DNA from 3 places in the Comamonas thiooxydans genome. Region 2 is predicted to be linked to each of the others. Evidence: predicted binding sites of a transcription regulator. Region 2 holds the regulator's gene; each other region holds the start of a gene.
The links. Region 2 encodes sigma-54, which starts transcription at its own class of promoters, with help from an activator protein. Its sites were predicted from a motif close to TGGCANGNAANCTGCTTT; they were not measured.
Positions count from the first base shown of each region.

Region 1 (5,672 bases), 2.3 Mb from region 2:
TGTGCACGGCGCTCGATCTCGGGATTGCCGCGCTGCACCGAGTCAAAGTCCAGTTCCGCGGCATTGGTGCCCGAAGCCATGGAGCTTGCCGCACCGCCGCCCATGCCGATGCGCATGCCGGGACCGCCCAGCTGGATCAGCAGCGTGCCCGCCGGGAACTCGATCTTCTTGGTCAGCTCGGAATCGATCACGCCCAGGCCGCCGGCGATCATGATGGGCTTGTGGTAGCCACGGGTGATGTCGCCGACCTGCTGCTCGTACTCGCGGAAATAGCCGGTCAGATTGGGACGGCCGAACTCGTTGTTGAACGCCGCGCCGCCCAGAGGGCCTTCGATCATGATCTGCAGCGGGCTGGCGATGTGCTCGGGCTTGCCCACTTCGCTGCCCCAGAGCTTGGAGACGGTGAAGCCGGTCAGGCCGGCCTTGGGCTTGGAGCCTCGGCCGGTTGCGCCTTCGTCACGGATTTCACCGCCGTTGCCGGTCGAGGCACCGGGGAAGGGCGAAATCGCCGTGGGGTGGTTATGTGTTTCCACCTTCATCAACACATGGTTGGTAGCCGCCTGCTTCTGATAGCTGGGCGCGCTGATTGCGTCTGCCTTGGCATCGAACCTGGCGACAAATCGCTCGACCTCATGGCCTTCCATGATGGAAGCGTTGTCGGCATAAGCCACCACGGTGTGCTGGGGGGAGCAGGCTTCGGTGTTGCGGATCATGCCGAACAGCGACTTTTCCTGCTCCACGCCGTCGATGGTGAACTTGGCGTTGAAGATCTTGTGGCGGCAATGCTCGGAGTTGGCCTGCGCGAACATCATCAGCTCCACGTCCGTGGGATTGCGCTTGAGGTCGTTGAAAGCGTTGACCAGATACTCGATCTCGTCTTCGGCCAGGGCCAGGCCCCATTGCTTGTTCGCGGTTTCCAGCGCAGCGCGGCCACCGCCCAGCACATCCACAAACTCCATGGGCTGTGCAGCCAGGGTGGTGAACAGCTGCTCGGCCTCAGCGCGTGTCGCAAACACGGACTCGGTCATACGGTCGTGCAGCAAAGCGGCAACCTGAGCAGTTTGCTCTGTCGACAGCTCGGGCTTGCCGCCCAGCAGGCCGGACTTCATGTCCACGCGATACTCGGTCATGCGCTCCACACGGAACACATTCAGGCCGCAGTTGCGGGCGATATCGGTCGCCTTGGAAGCCCAGGGAGAGATGGTGCCCAGACGGGGGGTGACGATGAAGGCCAGGCCTTCAGCGCTGCCCGTATAGGGGTCTCCATAAGTCAAGAGCGCCGACAGGCGCTCTTGCAATGCGGGCGCAACTGCGCCCTCGGTGGCAACCAGGTGCACAAAGCGTGCAGATACGCCGGTGATCTTGGGGTGGATGGCGACCAGATCGGTCAGAAGCTGTTGGGCGCGGAACGAGCTCAGGGCGTTTCCACCCTCAAACTGTGTCAGATGCAATGTCACGTGGCGGCCTGTTTATGTGAAGGCTGTTGAAAAGCGTCCTGGCCAATCCCCTGCCTGAGAGGACCGGGCCAAAGCGCTGAATTCGGTGAGCCTCGGATTTTACCGTGCCTCGGGGTTAGTCCGAATGCTCACACCCACAAGCCCTGCATGTTCAAGCGCGCAATGGGATAATTGCGCCCATGAGCATCACACTGAAGACCCCCGAAGACATCGAGCGCATGCGCGTTGCAGGCCGCTTTGCTTCGGATGTGCTGGACTACATCACCCCCCACATCAAACCCGGCATCACCACCCAGCAGATCGACGATCTGTGTGCCAAGCGCATGGCCGAGCAAGGCACCAAGACGGCCTGCCTGGGCTATCAGCCTCCAGGCATGACGCCCTACCCGGCCTATGTCTGCACCTCGGTCAACCATGTGGTGTGCCACGGCATCCCCAACGACAAGCCTTTGAAGAAGGGCGATATCGTCAATGTCGACGTGACCATCATCACCGAAGACGGCTGGTTCGGCGACAACAGCCGCATGTTCATCATTGGCGAAGGCACGATTGCCGCCAAGCGCCTGTCCAGGCTCACGTTTGAAGCCATGTGGAAGGGCATCGCCCAGGTCAGGCCCGGTGCCACGCTGGGCGATATCGGCCACGCCATCCAGACCTATGCGGAGAGCAACAATCTGTCCGTGGTGCGTGAATACTGCGGCCACGGCATCGGCAAGGTGTTCCACGACGAGCCCCAGGTGCTGCACTACGGCCGCCCTGGCGAAGGCGTGGTGCTGGAAGAAGGCATGGTCTTCACCATCGAGCCCATGCTGAATCTGGGCAAGCGCGACATCAAGGCCATGCCCGACGGCTGGACCGTGGTCACCAAGGACCGCAGCCTGACCGCCCAGTGGGAGCTGATGCTGGCCGTCACCAAGACCGGCTATGACGTGCTGACCTGGTCCGATGGCTCGCCCACTCCGCCCGACTTCATCACGGCCATCCGCACCTGAACGCGCTGCTGCCGCTGATCTGCATGCCGCATCCGGCCAAAGCCGGATGCGGCATATTTTTTGCTTGTAGAGCTTATGCTGCAAGCGCCAGGCGCTCATCTTTTTGCCATCACAGGCCTCAAGCCCAAGTCAGTTGGGTTAAGGTGACGCTCAAGCACTTGCCCTGTTGAAACGCTTTTTTCTACTGCGCATGACCTCCTCTGCCCACTCCTACGCCAACCCTGCCGACGCCTCCGACCTCTCCTCGCTACAGAGCCTGCGCGAGCAATACCGCGAGGCCAAGGCCCGGCAGATGGAGTTGCTGCGCAACCCCACACTGGGCAGACGCAGCGTGCGCGGAGTGCTGCACCATTTCAGTGAACTCGCCGATGGTCTGCTGCGCACCCTCTGGCAACGCGCGCAGATGCCGCAGGGCTCGGCCCTGCTGGCCGTGGGTGGCTATGGACGCGCCCAACTCTTCCCATACTCGGACATCGATGTGTTGGTGCTGCTGCCCCAAAGCAGTGCACAGCCAGCTGTGGAATTTGCGAGCAGCATCGAGCAGTTCATCAGCAGTTGCTGGGATGTCGGCCTAGAAATCGGCTCCAGCGTTCGCAGCATCGCCGAATGTCTGCAGGAGGCCGCGCAGGACCTGACGGTGCAGACCGCCATGCTGGAGTCACGTCGCATCACCGGCAGCAAGACCTTGTTTGCCGACTTCGAGCTGCAGTTCCGCGCGCAACTTGATCCCAAGGCTTTTGTCGAAGGCAAGCTACTGGAGATGCGCCAGCGCCACGCCAAATACGACTTCACGCCCTATTCGCTTGAGCCCAACTGCAAGGAATCGCCCGGCGGGCTGCGCGATCTGCACACCATGCTCTGGCTGGCCAAGGCCGCAGGCTTCGGCAACAGCTGGCATGAGCTGGCTGAGCAAGACCTGATCACCCATTTCGAGGTCCAGCAGCTCGAATCCAACGAGTCCCTGCTCAGCCTGATCCGTGCACGCCTGCATGCTGCTGCCGGCCGCCATGAGGACAGGCTGGTCTTTGACCTGCAGACCGCCGTGGCCGAAGCCTTTGGCTACCGCTCCACCACGCCGGAGGGCCGCAAGCTGGCCATGCGCGCTGGCGAGACCCTGATGCGCCACTATTACTGGGCCGCCAAGGCGGTGACCCAGCTGTGCCAGATCGTGCGCATGAGCATCGAGGAGCGCCTGAACCCCGGCTCGCACGAACTGATTCAGCTCAATGATCGCTTTTGCGAGAAGGCCGGCACCATCGAGGTAGTCAGCGACGATCTGTACGAGCGCGACCCGCATGCCATTCTCGAAACCTTTCTCATGTATGAGCAGCATGAGGGATTGACGGGACTGTCGACACGCACCCTGCGTGCGCTGTATGCCAGCCGAGATGTGATGGACAGTGCTTTCCGTCGCGATCCGGTCAATCGCGCCACCTTCATGAAAATCCTGCAGCAGCCGCGCGGCATCACCCATGCCATCCGGTTGATGAATCAGACCTCGGTACTGGGCCGCTATCTCTGGCCCTTCCGCCGCATCGTGGGACAGATGCAGCATGATCTGTTCCACGTCTACACCGTGGACCAGCACATTCTGATGGTGCTGCGCAATGTGCGCCGCTTCTTCATGGCCGAGCATGTCCATGAGTATCCGTTCTGCTCCCAGCTCGCCGCAGGCTGGGACAAGCCCTGGATCCTGTATCTGGCGGCCCTCTTCCACGATATCGGCAAAGGCCGAGGTGGCGATCACTCCGTGATCGGCGCCGTCGAAGTCAAGCGTTTTTGCCGCGCCCACCAGATCGACAAGGCCGATGCGGAGCTGGTCGAGTTTCTGGTACGCGAACACCTGACCATGAGCCAGGTGGCCCAGAAGCAGGACTTGTCCGACCCCGATGTGATTCGCGCCTTTGCCGAACGCGTCGGCAACGAGCGCAAGCTCACTGCCTTGTACCTGCTGACGGTGGCCGACATTCGCGGCACCAGCCCCAAGGTCTGGAGTGCCTGGAAAGGCAAGCTGCTGGAAGACACCTACCGCCTGACCCTGCGCGTGCTGGGTGGTCGCGCCCCGGATGCCGCCGCCGAAATCGAAGCCCGCAAGCGTGAGGCGCTGGTGCAACTGGCCCTGTCTGCCCAGCCCTTCGAGTCCCACAAGAAACTCTGGGAGACACTGGATGTGAGCTACTTCATGCGCCATGAAGCGGCCGACATCGCCTGGCATACCCGCCATCTCTCACGCCATGTGGGTCAGGGCAAGCCCGTGGTGCGCGCCCGGCGGTCGCTGGCCGGCGAAGGCCTGCAAGTGCTGGTCTACGCACCCGACCAGCCCGATCTGTTTGCCCGCATCTGCAGCTACTTCGACCGGGCCGGATTTTCCATTCTCGATGCGCGCGTGCACACGGCCAACAACGGTTACGCACTGGACACCTTCCAGGTCGTCGCCCCCACCATGCAGGAGCAGTACCGCGAACTCATGCACATGGTGGAAAGCGATCTGACCCAGACCCTGCTGCAGGGCGGTCCTCTGCCCACGCCATCGCAAAGACGGCTGTCGCGCCGCGTCAAAAGCTTTCCATTCGCTCCGCGGGTCATCCTGCGCCCCGATGAAAAAGCCCAGCACTGGCTGCTGTCCATCTCCGCGTCAGACCGCGCCGGCCTGCTCTACATCATTGCCCGCATCCTGGCCCAGCACCATATCAGCGTGCATCTGGCAAAGATCAGCACCCTGGGCGAGCGCGTGGAAGACACCTTCCTCATCGAAGGCCCAGAGCTGCAGGACAACAACAGCCAGTTGCGCATGGAGACCGAGCTGCTCAAGGCCCTGGCCCAGCCCGGTTGAACCTGCCCCGGTAATTCGGGCTTTAGTTTGATGATTCGCTGCCGATAAGCACTCACCACTACTACGGAAAGCCCATGCAGCTCGCCTCCAATGAAGTTGCGGCATCGCCGCCCACCACACGCAGTGGCCTGTTTCATATGCCGTTGTTTCGGCCCGGCACCGAGGTCACTCAGAATGGCCGACGCGAAATCGTCAGCCATGTCATCTTGCGCAGACGCGAACTGATGGTCTACCTCCGAGGTCACGACGACCCGGTCAAGCCCGATCGCCTGAGTCTTGCCCCCACGGTGTTCACCACCGAACGCCGGCCCGAGCCGCTGACCTGGTTTCTTTGATCCCTCAAAACAAGAAAGCCGCTGAGCTCATGGCATCAGCGGCTTTTTCTATGGA
Region 1 is NZ_AP026738.1:1,998,898-2,004,569, reverse strand. Features, by position in the region: gene purL (phosphoribosylformylglycinamidine synthase) at 1-1,457, opposite strand, end outside; gene map (type I methionyl aminopeptidase) at 1,637-2,449, shown strand; gene CTR2_RS09230 ([protein-PII] uridylyltransferase) at 2,640-5,282, shown strand; gene CTR2_RS09225 (hypothetical protein) at 5,357-5,617, shown strand.
Region 1: the regulator sigma-54 is predicted to act here: its motif matches at 2,499-2,516, upstream of CTR2_RS09230 ([protein-PII] uridylyltransferase).

Region 2 (5,672 bases):
TTTTACGCAAGTTGCAAAAAGGGAATGACTACAATGGATGCAAGAAACGTGCCTTCCATGAAAAAAACACTCCTACCTCTTGCGCTGGCCTGCGCCCTGGCAGCAGCGACCGGCATTGTCCATGCCGAAAAAGCCGACAGCGCCAAGCCCATGAATATCGAGGCGGACGCGTTGCGTCATGACGAGCTGCAGCAGACCAGCGTCTTCACCGGCAATGTGGTGATGACCAAGGGCTCCATCGTGCTGCGCGGCGCCCAGCTCGATGTGCGGCAGGACGCCGAGGGCTATCAGTACGGTGTGATCAAGGCCGAGGCAGGCAAGCGGGCGTTCTTCCGTCAGAAGCGCGATACCGTGGCCGGTCAGCCCGAGGAGTTCATCGAGGGCGAAGGCGAAGTCATCGAGTACGACGGCAAGGCCGACATCGTCAAGTTCATCCGTCGTGGCGAGATGCGCCGCTACCGTGGCGGTCAGCTCAGTGATCAGGTCACGGGCTCCATCATCGTCTACAACAACATCACCGACGTCTATACCGTCGATGGTCAGAAGACCAGCGGCGGCCTGCCGAGTTCCTCCGTGGGGCAGGGCGGCCGTGTGCGCGCCATCATGGCGCCCAAGGACGGTACGCCGGGGGCACAGCCCAAGCCTGCAACACCTGCCACGCAGCTGCGCCAGAGCATGACGCTGGGCGGCGAGAAAGCCGACGAGAAGAAATGAGCGAGCCGACTTTCTCCAGCAGCCGCAGCGGCGAGTCCGACAGCCGCCTGGAGGCCAAGCATCTGGCCAAGTCCTACGGCAGCCGCAAGGTGGTCAAGGATGTGTCCCTGTCCGTGCAAAAAGGCGAGGTGGTCGGTTTGCTCGGCCCCAACGGTGCGGGCAAGACCACATCGTTCTACATGATCGTGGGCCTGGTGCGCAGCGACGGCGGCGAGATCTTCATCGACGGCCAGCCGGTGGGCGGCATGCCGATTCACCAGCGTTCGCGCCTGGGCCTGTCCTATCTGCCCCAGGAAGCCTCCATCTTTCGCAAGCTCAGCGTGGAAGACAATGTGCGCGCCGTGCTGGAGCTGCAAAAGGACGAGCAGGGCAAGGCGCTGACGCGCGACGAGATCGAAAAGCGCCTCACCGGCCTGCTGCAGGAGCTGCGCGTCGAGCATCTGCGCCAGTCGCCGGCGCTGGCGCTGTCCGGTGGTGAGCGCCGTCGCGTGGAAATTGCCCGCGCCCTGGCCACGCAACCGCGCTTCATTCTGCTTGACGAGCCGTTTGCCGGCATCGACCCGATTGCGGTGATCGAGATCCAGCGCATCATCGGCTTCCTCAAGGAGCGCGGCATAGGCGTGCTGATCACCGACCACAATGTGCGCGAGACGCTGGGCATCTGCGACCACGCCTTCATCATCAGCGACGGCCATGTGCTGGCCGAAGGCACGCCCGAGGAGATCGTGGAGAACGCCGATGTGCGCCGCGTCTATCTGGGCGAACATTTCAGAATGTGATGACCTCCACGCTCCCTCACTTTGTGTGGTCGCTGCCCCCAGAAGGGTTCCTGACCGGCTGCGCCGAGGCTTGCCTTGGGGCAGCCCGGCGGCAAACCCATGGCACTGCGCGCGTTTGCAATGATTGTCTGGGAGCCGCGCCTCGATGAAGCCAGGTCTCTCGCTACGCGTTTCGCAGCATTTATCGCTGACGCCGCAGCTGCAGCAATCCATTCAGCTGCTGCAGCTCTCCACTCTGGAGCTGGCGCAGGAAGTCGAGCAGATGCTGGTCGACAACCCTTTTCTGGAGCGTGCGGGCGATGAGGCCGAAACTACGGGTGATGCTCCTGCAGATGTAGCTGCTAGCGTTAATGAATACAGCACTTCAGATGGAATTCATGCTGAAAAGGAAGCATCGCAAGCGCAATCAGCTACTGAAACAGTAGCGGAAGCACCAAACCCCGAAACCCCTGAAACGCTGAACTGGGAGGCCGACGGCATGGACGGCCAGGACGGGGAATGGGGCGGCGAATCCAGCAGCGAGTGGGATACCCCCTCGGCCAGCAGCTCCACGCGCAACCGCGATGGCGATGACGAAACCGATGCCATCGATCTGGCGCGCGAGCACCAGAGCCTGACCGACTTTCTCCATCGTCAGGCGCTGAGCCTGCATCTGGGCGCGGCGGACATGGCGGCACTGCGCTTTCTCATCGAGTCGCTCAGTGACGACGGCTATCTCGAGGATTCCCTGCAGGAGCTGGCGCAGAGCCTGGCCGGCGACGACCTCGAAGAGCGCGAGGAGCTGGAGCAGCACTTTGCCATTGCGCTGAAGCTGCTGCAAAGCCTGGAGCCCGTGGGCGTGGGCGCGCGTGATCTGGCCGAGTGCCTGCAGCTGCAGCTGCGCGATCTCATCCGCACCGCCGAGGATGAGGGCACGACCGAGGCGCATATGAACCGGCTGCTGCTGGCGCAGGCCATCTGCGCGCAGCCCATGGACCTGCTGGCGCGGCGCGATCTGCGCAAGCTCACCAGCCTGTGCGGCGCGCGCGAGGAGCAACTGCGCGAGGCCATGGCCCTGATCGCCAGGCTGGAGCCGCGTCCGGGGCGCCGCTTTGTCGACGTGGAACGCCATATCGTGGTGCCCGATGTCATCGTGCGCCCGGTGCGGGCCGGCTCGGGCCGGGCGGACTTTTCCGTGCAGCTCAACCCCGAGGTCATGCCGCGTCTGCGCGTGCATGACATCTATGCCAGCGTGCTGCGCCGCCACAAGAACAGCGACGGCCATGCGGCGCTGCAGCAGCAACTGCAGGAGGCGCGCTGGTTCATCAAGAACATCCAGCAGCGCTTCGACACCATCTTGCGGGTCTCCGAAGCCATCGTGGAGCGGCAGAAGAACTTCTTTGTGCATGGTGAGCTGGCCATGCGACCGCTGGTGCTGCGCGATATCGCAGACACGCTGGGCCTGCACGAGTCCACCATCAGCCGTGTGACCACCGCCAAGTACATGGCCACGCCCCAGGGCACCTTCGAGCTCAAGTATTTCTTCGGTTCGGGCCTGGGCACGGAAACCGGCGGCAGCGCCTCCAGCACGGCCGTGCGTGCGCTGATCAAGCAGTTTGTCGATGCCGAAGATGCCAGGAAGCCGCTATCGGACGCCAAGCTGGCCGATATGCTCAAGGAGCAGGGCATCGAGTGCGCGCGTCGCACCGTCGCCAAATACCGCGAGCAGCTCAAGATACCGACGACCACGCTGCGCAAGGCGCTCTAAGACTTAGTGCGGCAGCAGCAGGCGGTTGTTGCGTGCCGGGTTGCGCCGGAGCGTAAGAGGCGCAGCATTCGGATCAGGGCTGACACTGCGCTTGCGGGCTGTGGCAGCAAAAGGCTGAGCGGGGCACAAGCCCGTGCTGATATGGTTCATGGCGGCAGCCAGCATGCCTTCCTGCGGGTCACCCAGTGCATGGTCTAAATCATCGGGCACGCTGCAACCGGGCACATAGCGCTGTGTTGGACCATTGCCCGGTGTAAAACCGTCGGCGTAGTCGCCAAAGCCTTTGGCATTGATACCGGCAAACTCGATAGGGAAGTAACTGATGCCGCAGTTGTCCTTGGCCGTAAAACCATAAGGCTTGCCGCAGGTCGTGCCTCCAATCAGGATGACTTCCACATCCACACCGCGCAGGCCATTGATCAGTGCCTCACTGGCCGAGCACGTGCCCGATTGCGCTAGGACATACACCCGCTTCAGGTTGAGTGTGGGCAAGGGCTGAATATTGCTGCATTCGTTGTTGATGGGAAAGCAGGAGCTGCCATAAAACGGCGTCACCTGCGTTTCTGCGCTGCGGCGTGCGTTGTATTGCAGCGTCTCGAAAGTCTTGCCAGCCGTTTGCGTGCTGCCCGCAATCATGGTTGCCAGCTCTGCAGCGATGAACAGAAAACCACCGCCGTTGTAGCGCAGATCCAGCACTAAATCGCTCACGTTCTGGTTGCGCAGATTGGAAATGGCGGTGACCAGCTGACCTTCGGCGGGCAGCACATGGTCATTGAAGACGATGTAGCCAGCACGTGCACCGCTGTTTAGCGTGAGCACTCGCGACTGCGGCACCGGGGTGTTGGTGATATTGGTGCTGGTCAGATTTTGCACGGGCAGTTGCGCGCCGCCGCGCTGTAGGATGAAGTTGTGCGTGACGCCCAATATCTCAGGGAACAATCCGGCATTGAGCACATCCACCCCATCGGCATCGGGCGCATCGGCGGAGACGTCATCGATCGAGACCAGGGTGTCGCCACGCTTAAAGCCCGCCACATCGGCTGGGCTGCCGGGCTCGATATAGGCGATGCGCAGGCCCCGTGGCGGTGTGGGGCTGGCCATTCGCCACTCGATGCCGTGACTGGGCGCAGTGGCGTTTTCGGAGACCGATTGCCATAGCTGCGTGGGATACATAAAGCTGAACTGGTCGCGCCGGGCACCGGATTCGGTAATGGCAGGCGTCAGCAGTGCATCAAAGTAATTGCTCAGGTCGGTGTAGTAGTAGCCGCTGCTGAAGCTGGCTGCGCCAGGGTCTACAGCTGGGACCTCTTCGCGCCACAGATAGGCTTCATCAAAGTAGGTGCGCAGCCAGCGCTTTTCCGTGTCCAGCGTAGCGTTGCGTAGCGGGGTATCGGCCAGGATGTTGTCGGGAGAGCATTGCTGGGCAAAGCTGCTGGATGTCTCGGCCGGGTTTGGGGGCGGGCCAGTGTTGTCTGGGTTGCTGCTGCCTGGGCTATCGGTAACAGGACTGTCATTCACGCCCCCGCCGCAACCTGCAAGCAGGCTCAGGCACACTACGCCACACAGGGCAACGCCACGGATTGAACTCGACATCGAAAGCTCCCTCGGCTGGATGTGGAATGCCAATCCCATCCGATATTTTAGAAACGGTGCCGCGAATTATTACCACCAAATGCCGAAAGTCACTATGCGCAAGTCAAGCCAAAAGGCGTGTCGTGATTTGTCTGCCGCTGTATCTGATTTCCGTGACCGGAGGTGGTTTATGGCTTGGATAGTCCTATCTATCCTCTCGAAGGATTGCGTTGGGCAACAAAAAAGCCGCTGTGCAATGCATCAGCGGCTTTTTTGATGGGGCGGCCTAGTTTGGTATCAGCCACCAGATAAACCAGACCAGCACGCCGATCATCAGTCCGAACTTGAGGATCTTGTAGAAGGTCGGATTCCAGTCGCGGAAGGCGCGGCGGTACTTGCCCGCATAGAACGAGATCTTGAACAGCTTGCTGATCATGCCGCGCGGATCGCCTTCGTTGTTGGGCGAGCTGGCGGCGGCCACCACGTTCTTGCCCAGCCAGTGATTGAGCCATTGCGCAAAGCCATTGGTCATGGGGCGTTCCACATCGCAGAACAGCACGATGCGGTTGCCTTCCGAGCGGTTCTCGGCCCAGTGCATATAGGTCTCGTCGAAGATCACGCCTTCGCCTTCGCGCCAGCTATAGGGCTTGCCGTCGACCTCGATCATGCAGCGGTCGTCGTTGGGGGCCAGCACGGCCAGGTGATAGCGCAGCGAGCCCGCATAGGGGTCGCGGTGCAGATTGAGCTTGGCGCCGGGCGGCAGCTCGGCAAACATGGCGGCCTTGACGCTGGGAATCGACTTCACCAGGGCCGTGGTCTTGGGACACAGTTCCATGGCCGAAGGGTGGGCATCGCCGTAC
Region 2 is NZ_AP026738.1:5,616,532-5,622,203, reverse strand. Features, by position in the region: gene lptA (lipopolysaccharide transport periplasmic protein LptA) at 58-714, shown strand; gene lptB (LPS export ABC transporter ATP-binding protein) at 711-1,493, shown strand; gene CTR2_RS26170 (RNA polymerase factor sigma-54) at 1,639-3,240, shown strand; gene CTR2_RS26165 (S41 family peptidase) at 3,244-4,833, opposite strand; gene CTR2_RS26160 (aspartyl/asparaginyl beta-hydroxylase domain-containing protein) at 5,099-5,672, opposite strand, start outside.

Region 3 (5,672 bases), 250 kb from region 2:
GGCACCCGCACTGCGTCACGCGTCTGGATTGGCAATCGGCCATATACCTTCGCGACTCCGAGCAAACCTCAATAGACCCTAATGGATCCAGGTTCACGGACAATCTACGGTTTTATTTCCTCTCTTTTGCCCGGCAGTGATTTAGTTAACCTGGGCATAAGACTTTGACTCTTGGCAAAATCTGAGCGTGAAAAAAATCAATACCTCCCCCAGCGCGGGCACGCAGGGCACGGACAAATCCTCTTCCGCCATGACCTCCCAGGAACGCCGCTCCAGCGGCGCCCTGGCGCTGATCTTTGCGCTGCGCATGCTGGGCCTGTTCCTGGTGCTGCCCGTCTTCATGCTGGAGGCACGCAAATACCCGGGCGGTGACGATCCGGCCATGATCGGCCTGGCCATGGGTCTGTATGGCCTGACTCAGGCCCTGTTCCAGTTGCCCATCGGTCTGGCCTCCGATCGTATCGGCCGCAAGCCGGTCATCGTCGCCGGCCTGCTGGTGTTTGCGGCGGGCAGCCTGATTGCGGCCATGGCCGATTCGCTGACCGGTCTGATGGCGGGGCGTGCCATTCAGGGTGCAGGCGCCGTGTCTGCTGCCGTCACGGCCTTGCTGGCCGATCTGACACGCGATGGCGTGCGTACCAAGGCCATGGCCATGGTGGGCGGCAGCATTGGCCTGATGTTTGCACTGGCGCTGGTGCTGGCGCCGCTGCTCAATGCCTGGATAGGGCTGTCCGGCATCTTCGGCCTGACCTGCGCGCTGGCGCTGGCCGGCATTGCCGTGGTGCTGTGGGTGGTGCCGCCCGAGCCCAGGCAACATGCCGATGCGCCCAAGGGCAGGTTCAGCGAGCTGCTGGGCCAGAAGGATCTGCTGCGCCTGAATTTTGGCGTCTTCATCCTGCATACCGTGCAGATGTCCATGTGGGTGGCCGTGCCGGCCATGCTGGTGCAAGCCGGTCTGGCCAAGGAGCAGCACTGGCATATCTATCTGCCGGCCGTGCTGCTGTCCTTTCTGGCCATGGGCCTGCTGTTCTCCATGGAGCGCAAGGGCAAGCTGCGCAAGGCCTTGCTGGGAGCCATTGGCCTGGTACTGGTCGTGCAGATCGGTCTGGGCATGCTGGCCGTCAGCGGTACCATTCCTACGGTCTGGTGCATGGCGCTGCTGATGTTTCTGTTCTTCTGCGGCTTCAATGCGCTTGAAGCCACCCAGCCAAGCCTGGTCTCGCGCATGGCGCCGGCGCCGCTGCGCGGTGCGGCATTGGGTGCCTACAACACGCTGCAGTCGCTGGGCCTGTTTGCCGGTGGCGCTGTCGGTGGTGCAGTCGCCAAATTTGCGGGCGTGCCGGGCTTGTTCATCATGACGGCGGTGCTCGTTGCCCTGTGGCTGGTCGTGACCTGGCCGCTGCGCCCGGTGGGGCGTCACTGACTTACAGCGGCGCTGTGCGCCTAGGCGGCCCCGCCTTCCCCCTCTCTGCTACGCGGAGGGGGACGCAGCCCTCGCAGCGGGGCTGCCCCTGCTCGGCTGCTCGCGCGCAGTGGCCCCTGCACCATGTATTGCAGTGATGGGATATCGGGAAATCCCGTGCTCCTCATGGCTGGCTTGGGGCAAAATACGAAGTTCATTGGTTCGGGACCTTTCCCAATAGCCCGGACCACTTTTTGAAAAGGTATCTCTATGGCATCCGTCAACAAAGTCATCATCGTCGGCAATCTGGGTCGTGACCCCGAAATGCGCACCTTCCCCAGCGGCGATCAGGTGGCCAATGTGACCATCGCCACCACGGACCGCTGGCGCGACAAGAACACCGGAGAAAACCGCGAAGCCACCGAATGGCACCGTGTGGTATTCAACGGCAAACTGGCCGAAATCGTGGGTCAGTACCTGCGCAAAGGCAGTCAGGTCTATGTGGAAGGCAGCCTGCGCACCCGCAAGTGGACCGACCAGGCCTCCGGCCAGGAACGCTACGCCACCGAAATCCGCGCCGACGCCATGCAGATGCTGGGCAGCCGCCAGGGTGGTGGTCAGCAGCAAGGCGGCTACGGCAGCGATGATGGCTACGGCGAAAGCAGCTACGAAGCACCCCGCCGTCAGGCTCCCGCACCCATGCAGCAGCGTCCCGCACCGGCACCCATGCAGCAGCGTCCTGCTCCTGCACCCATGGCTCCTCCCCCCCAGCGCGCAGCCTCGGGGTTTGACGACATGGATGACGACATCCCGTTTTAAATCACGGATAGGTGGCTGCCGCCACTTTGCAAAGATTTGCAAAAAAGCCCGCGCTTTCAACGAGCGCGGGCTTTTCTTATATGGCGACTTGATAGATTGCGGGTGCGATTCCAAAGATGCTGCAGACGAATGACAGCAAGGTTGAAAATTTCAATCGAATGGCTGGCTTCATCGAATTAGTGAAATAAGATGCAGCATGCAAGCGCGTTTCATCCAGTTACGATTAATGATTGAGCGCTGAATCACACACTCAAGTGGGAGTGGTCCTAGCCAGTGCAGCCAAGCAGGACTTGGCGTTTCCTCAGGAGCTTCGAGCATGCCGACTTTGGTCATCTCAATCGACGGCGCAGTCATCAAGGAAGTACAGCTCACCAAGGAGCGCACGACCTTGGGTCGTCGTCCTTACAACGACATCGTGATCGAGAATCTGGCGGTCAGCGGCGAGCATGCCGTGCTCACCATCTCCGGCGGCAAGGTCTGCATTGAAGACCTGCGCAGCACCAACGGCACCTATGTCAACGGTCGCGCCATCCAAAAGCAGGACCTGCTCAACGGCGACCTGCTGGACATTGGCCGCTACAAAATCCGCTTTCTTGATACCGTGATTGCCGATACGAATACGCCAACGGCCCAAGGCGGCAAAAAGGCGTTGGCGCATATTTCCGAAGAGGCCGACAGTGGCTATGCCAAACTCGCCAGCCCCTCCGGGTTCGGCGAAATCTCCAGCTTCAGCTCCACCATCCAGGGCTCGCTCACCGCGCTGCCTGCGCGCCACGCCGTGATTCGCATGCTCACCGGCAGCCTGGCCGGCAGGGAAATACCTCTATTCAAGGTGGTTACCACTTTGGGCAAGCCCGGTGTAGCCATTGCCTCCATCACTCAGAAGCCCCATGGCTTTGTGCTCACCCAACTGGAAGGTGCGAGCGAAGACCTCAAGCTCAATGGTCAGGTGGTGGGCCCTCTGTCTGTGCCGCTGCTCAATGGCGATACGGTGGACTTGGCGGGCAGCACCATGCGCTTTGTCGTTGACTAAGGCCGCTGATCCAATCCGGGCTACAGGCGGACAAATTTGTCAGTCGCGCTACCAAACTGCCAAATTTGTTATCTGAGGTTTGCTAGATGTTGTCAATCGTGTCATTCTGTTCGGGATACCTTGAGGTGGAGTAATTGGCACGCTGCTTGCTTGATGGACAGTGTTACTTCATCAACCAAGGGAGTTTTTCATGAAGCGTTCCATTCAAAAGGGTTTCACCCTGATCGAACTGATGATCGTTGTGGCGATCATCGGTATTCTGGCTGCTGTGGCGCTGCCGGCTTATCAGAGCTACATGGCCAAATCCCGTTTTGCAGAAGTCGTTTTGCAAGGCTCGGCCTGCCGTTCCGATGTTTCCGCCAAGTATCAGACATCCATGGATCCGCTGTCTGCCACAAACCCCGGCCCTGGTGGCTGGGGCTGTGAAGTTCCCGCAGTGGGTACTACGCCTGTGGCAGGCAAATATGTGCTGGAAATCGCAACCAATGACATTGGCGTTGCTAAATTGACGCTCAAGGATGTCAAGGGCGAACTGGGTATTCCTGAAGGCGAGTTCCTGTACTTCGTTCCCCTGAAGAAGGACGGCACCCCCATTGCAACGGCCGACTTGGCCGCAGCAGACATCCAGGCTGATGGCTCCAACAAGGGTGGCCTGACCGGCCAGCAAATCGGCGGCATGAAGTGCATGGCCTCTGAGGACGCAAAGACACAGCTGAAGAAGCTGCTGCCCGGCAGCTGCTCTGTGGGCAAGATCCCTGGCGGCACGACCTTCACCTCGAAGAGCGCCTAATCTGCTGTCTGGTCCCGTGTTGCTCAGAATTCCGAATCTCTGAGCAGTACTTGGCACACCACAACACAATGCCCTGCAGTGGAAACTGCAGGGCATTGTTGTATTCAGTGGGTCCGTCGGTGCCGCATTTGAGCCAAGCACTTGAATGGCAGCGCTTGGCCTTCAACCAATATTGACGAAACCACCATTGGAATCAACACCTGTCTGAGCGATGGACAAGACCGCTGCCTTACAAGGAACTGGACTTCCCCCCCCGCTTCTCCACTACCCTAACTCCCTCCATCACCATGCCCTTATCTACCGCTTTGCACATGTCATAGACCGTGAGCAGCGCCACCTGAACAGCTGTGAGGGCCTCCATCTCGACTCCTGTAGGTCCCACCGTTTCCACGGTAGCCACACAACGAACGGAAGATACATCTGGCAACATCTCAAACTCCACAGCCACCCGCGTCAACGCCAGCGGATGGCACAGCGGAATCAGGTCGCTGGTCTTTTTGGCGGCCATGATGGCGGCGATGCGGGCCACGCCCAGCACGTCGCCTTTTTTGGCCGTGCCGGCCTGCACAATGGCCAGGGTCTCGGGCTTCATGGTGATGCGGCCTTCGGCCACGGCGATGCGATGGGTGCTGGGCTTGGCACCGACGTCCACCATATGGGCCTGGCCCTGGGCGTCGAAGTGGGTAAGAGAGGACATGGCGGTTCTTTCCGGCGGCAGATGGGTTCGGCTCTGCGGCGCAATCAAGGTTGAGTAGGTGGTGGGTGGCGGCTATACCTGGGCATCACAGGCGGGCATCTCGCCGCATCCATCAATCAAGGCATCATAGTGGGGTGTTGAACGGTCGGCATATGGAAGATCCGTATGTCGGCAATGCTGTGATTGCCATGCCATTTTTGATGCCAAAACTGCGTACAGTTCATATTCTAAAAGCGCTGACAGCTTCTGTTTTGATAGCTATTCAGGCCGTATCCCCATTGACTTCCTCTGCGCAGGCGGCAGGCTTGCCGACCCTGGGCGATGGTGCCTCGTCGCTGACCACGGGCGAGGAGCGGCGTCTGGGCGATTCCATCGTCCGCGAGCTTTACCGCGACCCGGACTATCTGGACGACCCGGTGCTGCAGGAGTACGTAGAGGGCATCTGGCTGCATCTGCAGGATGCGGCACGCAAGAATGGCGAGCTGTCGCCCGAGCTGGAGGAGCGCTTTGCCTGGACGCTGCTCCTGGGCAAGGATCGCCAGGTCAACGCGTTTGCGCTGCCGGGCGGCTATATGGGCGTCTATCTGGGTCTGATCGGCGTGGTCAGCAGCGGCGATGAGCTGGCATCGGTCATTGCCCATGAAACCAGCCACATCACCCAGCGCCACATTGCCCGCATGATGGCGCAGCAAGGCAAGCAGACGCCGCTGATGCTGGCTTCCATGCTGCTGGGCGCCCTGGCGGCCACGCGCAGCCCCGATGCGGCCATGGCCATCATGATGGGCGGTCCGGCAGCGGTGATGCAAAACCAGCTGAATTTCTCGCGCGCCATGGAGAGCGAGGCGGACCGCATGGGCTACAGCCTGATGTCTCCTGCCGGTTTTGCGCCCCAGGGCTTTGTGAGCATGTTCGGCAAGCTGCAGCAGGCCAG
Region 3 is NZ_AP026738.1:5,864,585-5,870,256, reverse strand. Features, by position in the region: gene CTR2_RS27320 (MFS transporter) at 251-1,423, shown strand; gene ssb (single-stranded DNA-binding protein) at 1,673-2,221, shown strand; gene CTR2_RS27310 (FHA domain-containing protein) at 2,538-3,254, shown strand; gene CTR2_RS27305 (pilin) at 3,445-4,044, shown strand; gene moaC (cyclic pyranopterin monophosphate synthase MoaC) at 4,274-4,741, opposite strand; gene CTR2_RS27295 (M48 family metalloprotease) at 4,942-5,672, shown strand, end outside.
Region 3: the regulator sigma-54 is predicted to act here: its motif matches at 3,390-3,407, upstream of CTR2_RS27305 (pilin).